2 regions of the Sagittula sp. NFXS13 genome follow, and region 2 is predicted to be linked to the other one. Evidence: riboswitches for the same ligand, from Rfam matches in the RefSeq annotation. Region 2 holds a riboswitch; the other holds the start of a gene.
The links. A riboswitch is a leader RNA that binds a small molecule or an ion and turns the genes downstream of it on or off. The one in region 2 is predicted to bind cobalamin.

Region 1 (3,867 bases), on a different contig from region 2:
CGCGAAGGGGATACCGTGCTCGAACTGGGGGCGGGGATGGGCTACATGTCGACGCTTTTGTCGGTGAAGAAGAAGGTCAAGCGGGTCGTGTCCTACGAGGCGAACCCGTCTTTGATCGACTACATCCGCTCGGTTCATGCCGCCAACGGGGTGCAGGTCGCGGAGGTCCGCAACGCGCTGCTGACGCCGGAGGGCGGCGACCCCGTGCCGTTTTACATTCGCCAAAATTTCCTTGCGTCCTCGATGGACGGCACCATTGACACGGATCTGATCACCGGGACCGCCCAGATCGATCAGCACGCCATTGGCCCGGTTCTGGATGAGGTGAAACCGGATGTTCTGGTGTGCGACATCGAAGGCGCGGAGGCCGATGTGCTGCCCGCCGGGGATTGGACCGGCCTGCGTGTGGCGGTGATCGAGCTGCACCCGCAATGGATCGGTCAAAGCGGCGTGCAAGCGGTGTTTGACGCCATGCACAAGGCCGGCCTGAGCTATTTCCCGAAAGCCTCGGAACAGAAGGTCGTGACCTTCCGCAAGGGCTGGTGACGCCGCGCAGGGTCTGTCAGGTTCAGGCCCGAAACACGCCACAGGATTGCGATACATGAACATCACAGCCGTGCTTTTCGTCCGCAACGAAGCGGCCTTCTTGCTGGATTGGATGGCGCATCATCTGGCCTGTGGCGTGACACATGTGGTGGCCCTGTCCAACGCCTGTGACGATGGCACAGATGCGATGCTGGATCGGCTGGCCGAGCTGGGGCATGTGACCCACATCCGCAACGATGGCCCCTATGACAAGGGCGGCATCCAGTTCACCGGGCTGAAACTGGCAGACACATGCAGCGCGGTGCGGGAGGCTGACTGGTTGTTGTCGCTGGACATCGACGAATTCGTGAACGTCCACGTGGGCGACCGTACCCTGCCCGGCCTGATCGCTGCCCTGCCCGACGCGGACGCCATTACGCTCACGTGGCGGCTGTTCGGCAATGCGGGCGTGGTGCGGTTCGAGGACACTCCGATCCCTGAACAATTCACCCGCGCCGCGCCCGAGATCATGCATTGGCCGTGGCGCGCGGCGATGTTCAAGACGCTCTACCGCAACGATGGCACCTACCGAAAGCTCGGCGTGCATCGGCCGCGCAACCCCGATCCCGACCGGGTAGATCAGGGGCGGTGGGTGGATGGATGCGGCAACGCGCTGGATGCACAGTTCCGCACCCGCCGGATCTTTTCCAACTATGGGCGACCCATGTACGCCATGGCGCAACTGAACCACTACCCGCTCGGCGCGATGGAAAGCTACGTGCTCAAGGCCGACCGGGGCCGCGCGGTGCATGCGGATCAATCGCTTGGAATGGATTACTGGGTGGAGAGGAACTGGTGTGTCGCCGAAGACCGTTCCGTGCTTGATCTGCCGGGGGTGGCGGAGCATCGAGCAGGGTTTGCCGCTGATCCGGTGCTAGACCTGTTGCACACGCAGGCCGTCGCATGGCGCAAGGCGCGGTTCGAGGCGCTTTTGGCGCAGGAGCCCATGCGCGCGCTTTTTGCCCGGCTCCTGATGACGCCCCCGGCGCGCCCGGTTCCCCTGGACGCCGCGCGGTTTCTGGCCCGGCACGCCACGATGGCCCGGCAAAGCGACGACACGGACTGAGGGCGACCGCCGTATCGTCCTGCGCAGATCACGTGCACCAAATATCGGCCGCGCGGTGTTGCATTCGCGCCGCACTCCTTGCGTCCGCGCGCTCTACGACCAAGCGACAGCTTTCCCCGTGTGCGCGGCCCGGCTAGTCAGGCGCTGCTTCGGTCCGGACACTTTCCGGATAATAGGGAATGCGGTGCGGGCGATCTGGCCCAATGCCGTGACTGCCCCCGCAACTGTAAGTGGCGAGTGAAGCCGGATGAAACCACTGCGTCAGGCGTTGCCTGCGCGGGAAGGACCGGCCAAGCTGCGACCCACAAGTCAGGAGACCTGCCGAAGAGATCACCCAGCCAGACGCGGGGCGCGTCAGGAGCTACGGTCCCATTCCGTTGAGGTGACGTTTCGTCGGGCCCGTCGGATCTGTCTGTCGGGCACCAGATCTGACCCGTGGTCCCTGACCGGATCACCAAGACGGAGTGTCCGTGTATGACCCACGCACGCATCCTTTGCACCACCGCGCTTTGTGCGCTGGCCTCGACCGCACACGCGCAAGCCTATGACCTTGGCACGCTGGTTCTGTCGGGCAGCCTGTCGCCGGTTCCGGCAGAACAGACCGCCTCCACGGTGGAGATCATCGAAGAAGACGCGCTGTCCGTGGCTGCTGACACCCCGCTTTTGCAGACCCTGTCGCGCCAGCCCGGCCTGTCCTATTCGTCCAACGGCGGGCTTGGCACCACGACCAACCTGCGCGTGCGGGGGCTGGACGTGCGTTATACCGCCGTGCGCTTTGACGGCATCGACATGTCCGACCCGTCCAGTGCGCAGACGTCCTTCAACTTTGGGCGCCTGTCCGGCACGGCCGTGTCGCGGGTCGAGGTGCTCAAGGGCGCGCAATCGGCGCTTTATGGCTCCGAAGCGATTGGCGGCGTGATCAACCTTGAAAGCTGGAAGCCCACGCGTGACGGTGCCTCCGCCGAGGTCGCGCTTGAGGCCGGCAGCTACGAGACCTTCATCGGGTCTGCTTCCACCGGGTATAAATCCGCACGTGGCGAGATCGGCCTGACCTTTGGCCGCACCGCGACGGAGGGGTTCTCCACCCGTCCGGGCAACGATGAGGACGATGGGTTCTGGCAGGATGAGGTCGTGGCCTCGGCCCGCTACGACGTGACAGAGGCCGTCGAAGTGGGCTTCACCGCCTTCTGGCGCGACAGCGAGCTGGACATCGACCGCAGCAACACCAACCCCGATGGACAGAATTTCACCATCGAGCGCGGCGCGCGCGTGTTCGCCGAAGGCAACAACGGCGGCCCGCTGACGGCGCTGCTGGCCTTCAGCCGCTATTCCATCGAGCGCGATGACCCGACCGGCTTCACCACCTTTTTCGACGGTATGCGCGATGAGGCGGAGTTCAAGCTGGGCTACGACGCCGGTGGCGCGATCACCGCGGACTTTGGCCTGACCGGCACCGTGGAAACTGCGGAGACGTCAGGCTTCGATGAGGAAGACGAGGTGAACAGCGCGGCGTTCGGCGAAGTGCGCTGGCAGATGAACGATGCGGCAACGCTGTCGTTCGCCTTGCGTCACGATGACAATTCCGACTTTGGCGGGCAGACCACCGGACGTCTGGCCATGACCTACGGCATTGCCCCCGACCTGATCCTGCGCGCCGTCGCGGGCACAGGCTATCGCGCGCCCTCCCTGTTCGAGCGCTACAGCTCTTACGGCAACCCCGATCTCGACCCCGAGAACAGCCGCACCGCCGAGATCGGCATCGAAAAGCGCTACGGTCAGGACACCTTTGTGAAGGCGACCCTGTTCTACACCGAGATCGACGACCGCATTGACTATGACTTCGGGACCTCGACCTACAATCAGGTTTCCGGCACCACCGTATCCGAGGGGCTGGAACTGTCGGGGGCCTATGCGCTCAATGATGCTGTGACCTTTGCCGGGGCCTACACCTATACCAACGCCGAAACAGATGGCGTCGCGGCACAGCGTGTGCCGCGCTATGATCTGGTTCTGGGTGTGGAAGCAGATCTGTCCCCGCGCCTGCGTGGCAGTGCCGAGGTGCAGCGCCTGGCCGACATCGAGGCGTCGGAATTTGCCCCGACGGATCACAAGGTCGGTGATTACACGCTGGTCAATCTTGGGCTCAGCTACGACGTGATGGACGACAGCGAACTGTACATGCGGGTCGAAAACGCGCTGGACGAGGATTATGAAAC
Region 2 (3,867 bases):
GTTGGGCGATGGGGGCAGACCTTTGGCAATCCATCGCGGCGCGTGGGCGGGACGCCGACATCTGCATCGCCGAAGGGTCGATGGGGTTGTTCGACGGTGTCGCCACGCGTGGTCAACAAGGCTTCGGAAGCAGTGCGGAAACCGCTCAGGCCATGGGCTGGCCTGTCGTTCTGGTGCTGGATGTGAGCGGGCAGGCGCAATCGGCAGCCGCCACCGCGCTCGGGTTTCGCAGCTACCTGCCCGATCTGCCCTATGCCGGGGTGATCCTGAACCGCGTGGCCTCGCCGCGCCACGAAAGGCTGGCGCGCCTGGGGATGGAGCGCGCAGGCCTCCCGGTGCTTGGCGTTCTGCCCCGGCGGGGGGATCTGTTGCTGCCCGAGCGGCATCTGGGATTGATACAAGCCGTCGAGCATCCCGATCTTGACGCGGCAATCGCAGACTACGCCGCCTTTGTACGGGAACACCTCGACCTCGATCTGATCCGCGATGCCGCGGAAGGGCATGATCTGCCGTATCGCGAGAAAATGCCCCATCGCCCACCGGCCCAACGCATCGCGCTGGCCCAGGACGCCGCGTTTTCCTTCACCTATCCGCATATCCTCGAAGGCTGGCGGGACGCCGGGGCGGAGGTCCTTCCGTTCTCTCCGCTGAACGACGAAGCGCCGGACAGGACGGCCGATCTTGCATGGCTGCCCGGTGGCTACCCGGAGCTGCACGCCGGAACACTTGCCGCTGCCGAGACCTTTCGCGACGGGCTGCGCCGATTTGCCGAAACGCGCCCCGTTCATGGCGAATGCGGTGGCTACATGGCGTTAGGAGAAGCACTGATCGACGCCTCCGGCACCCGGCACCGTATGGCCGGGCTTCTGGGTCTCGTCACCAGCTACGAGAAACGCAAATTTCATCTGGGGTATCGCCGCGCGGTCCTGCAAGCCTCCCTGCCCGGTTTTGCCGCCGGCGCCGCGTTGCGTGGGCATGAGTTCCACTATTCCAGCATCATCGAGCAACCTGACGCCGCGCTGGCCGAGGTCCGCGACGCGGACGGGACGCTTGTCCCGGAAACCGGGTCATGGCGCGGCCATGTATCCGGCACCTTTTTTCACCTCGTCGCGCAGGAGGAACCGGCATGACCGGCTTCGTCAGTTTCGTCAGTTCAGGCCCCGGCGATCCGGAGCTTTTGACGCTCAAGGCAGTGAACCGTCTCGGGCGGGCGGATGCGGTCTTGTTCGACGACCTGTCCTCGGGTCCGATCCTCAGCCATGCGCGGGCGGGGGCCGATCTGGTGGGCGTCGGCAAACGGGCAGGACGCCCCTCGCCCCGTCAGGACCATGTCAGCCGCCTACTGGTGGAATATGCACAGCTGGATCAACGGGTGGTGCGGTTGAAATCCGGGGACAGTGGCATCTTTGGTCGGCTCGAAGAGGAAATCACCGCGCTGAAGGCCGCCGGCATCGGTTACGAGATCATTCCCGGTGTGCCATCGGCCTGTGCCGCCGCCGCCGCAGCTGGCATCCCGCTGACCCGGCGGCTGACGGCACGTCGCGTGCAGTTTGTCACGGGCCACGATGTGTCCGGCCAACTGCCGGAAGACATGAACCTGAGCGCGCTGGCGGACCCGACGGCCTCGACCGTCTTGTTCATGGCCAAACGGACTTTCCCGAAACTGCTCGCCATGCTCAGCGACGCTGGGCTGCCGGGCGATACACCTGCGATCCTCGCAGAGGCGATCAGCACGCCCGAGCAGACCATCCAACGCCACACTGTCACGTCCCTGTCAGAGGCGCTCGAAAATTGGCTTTCCGACAAACCCGCCCTGATCCTTTACGGACCACTGGCAGAGACATGAAACGAGAACCACGAAAGGAGACCGACATACCGACCGCCACGTACGGTGTCACGACCCGTGACGAATAGGGAACCGGGTGAAACACCTGGACTGCCCCCGCAACTGTAAGCGGTGAGCGTGAAGGACTGCCACTGGCCCATTGGCTGGGAAGGCCCCGAACGCCGCGACCCGCAAGTCAGGAGACCTGCCGTACTCATCACCCCCCGCCAGTCCGGCGGGTATCCCCGCTGCCGGAGGGGCAGCACCATATATGAGGGACTAGACCATGCATATTGAACCCGGCGTCGTGGACGGCGCCAAAATGGCATTTGCCTACGCAACAGCGGCAGGCGCGGCAGGTTACACGGCCAAACTGGTGCGCGATGAACTGCGCTCAAGCAACGTTGTTTCACTGGCCACCCGCACCGTTTTGGCGGCTGTTGGAACCTTCGTCTTTTTTGAAATCATGCCGCATTTCGCGGTCGGCGTGTCAGAGGTGCATTTCATCCTCGGGACCACGCTGTTGCTGCTTCTCGGCGCGGCCCCGGCGGCGCTTGGCCTCGCGCTCGGCCTGCTGGTACAGGGGATGTTCTTTGCCCCGACCGACATGCCGATGTATTTCGTCAATGTCACGACCCTGCTGGTGCCGCTCTTTGCGATCACCGAATTGGCGCGTCGGATCATTCCACGACAGACGGCTTACGTCGACCTCGGGTACGGCGAAGTGCTCAAACTCTCCGCCCTTTATCAGGGGGGTGTCGTGGCCTGGGTCGCGTTCTGGGCAATCTACGGCCAAGGCATCGGTGCCGAAAACCTGAGCTCAGTGCTCAGCTTCGGCGCAGCCTATATGCTTGTCGTCATCGTCGAGCCGGTGGCCGACCTTGCCGTATTGGCCGTGGCAAAAGCACTGCGCAATAAGAACACGTCCGGCATTTTCACGGATCGGTTGTTTAACGCGGCCTGACCCCAACATTCCCCTCCGGGCCGCACAATCGGCGGTCCGGAGTTTTTGTGATCGAAAGACGACCATGATACGCGCACCCAAAGACATCTGGCTGATCGGCATCGGCACCGGCAGCCTGTCGCATATCACGCTGGAGGGGGTGGCCGCCTTGCGGGATGCCGCCCTCATCCTTGTGCCCCGCAAGGGTGCTGGCAAGGACGATCTGGCAGAGGTGCGTCATCAAATCATCGCGGCCAGCGAAACCCGGGCCAAAGTGGTGCATTTCGACTATCCCGAACGCGATCCCGCTTTGCCTTATCAGGAGCGTGTCGCGCTCTGGCATGACGAGATCGCAAACCGCTGGGCGGCTGCGCTGGATACGGCCCAGGTCGATGGCCCCGTGGCGCTTTTGGTCTGGGGGGACCCGTCTCTGTATGACAGCACGTTGCGTATTGCCGCGCGGCTGACACCCGAACCCAAGGTGCGCGTGATCCCCGGCATCACTGCGATACAGGCGTTGACGGCAGCGCATGCGATCCCGCTAAACACCGTCAACGGCGCAGTGCATGTCACCACCGGGCGCCGTTTGCGCACACTCGGGTTGCCTCAGGGCGATACGACAGTGGTGATGCTCGACGGGGAGTGTGCCTTTAAGGACCTCCCACCCGATGGGCTACACATCTGGTGGGGCGCCTACCTGGGAACAAGGAACCAGATCCTCATTCACGGTCCGCTCGACGAGGTTTGCGACGAAATCATTCAAACCCGAAGCGACGCTCGCGCTCAATTCGGATGGATCATGGACAGCTACCTTTTGCGCCGCACGTCCCGCTGAGAGAGCCAAGGACGCCCAGTCCCAAGGCCCGGCCGCAGTTTGGGGACGTGCAATATGCATCCCTGGCCGGAGGCAGAGGAAGGAACCGGTAAAGTACCCCTCTCGGGACATTGCTTCGCAATACCCTTCCGGGCGAGCGACAAGCGCCGGTACAAACGCCGGAACCGCACCTCTCGGGACATCACGTACCGTGATGCCCTGCCGGGCAGCGATACAAGATCATGTTCGGCAGGTTGAAGGATTGGCCCCGTGTGGCAACCCGCT

Region 1: another riboswitch for cobalamin. It lies ahead of J4E08_RS01665 (TonB-dependent receptor plug domain-containing protein); the one in region 2 lies ahead of J4E08_RS12975 (energy-coupling factor ABC transporter permease).

Annotation. Positions count from the first base shown of each region.
Region 1 covers NZ_JAGEMH010000001.1:342,920-346,786, reverse strand. The annotation lists gene J4E08_RS01675 (FkbM family methyltransferase) at 1-546, shown strand, start outside; gene J4E08_RS01670 (glycosyltransferase family 2 protein) at 602-1,651, shown strand; cobalamin riboswitch at 1,785-1,991, shown strand; gene J4E08_RS01665 (TonB-dependent receptor plug domain-containing protein) at 2,126-3,867, shown strand, end outside.
Region 2 covers NZ_JAGEMH010000005.1:164,261-168,127, reverse strand. The annotation lists gene J4E08_RS12985 (cobyrinic acid a,c-diamide synthase CobB) at 1-1,130, shown strand, start outside; gene cobA (uroporphyrinogen-III C-methyltransferase) at 1,127-1,846, shown strand; cobalamin riboswitch at 1,873-2,052, shown strand; gene J4E08_RS12975 (energy-coupling factor ABC transporter permease) at 2,112-2,789, shown strand; gene cobF (precorrin-6A synthase (deacetylating)) at 2,854-3,603, shown strand; partial or broken gene J4E08_RS12965 (hypothetical protein) at 3,659-3,867, shown strand, end outside.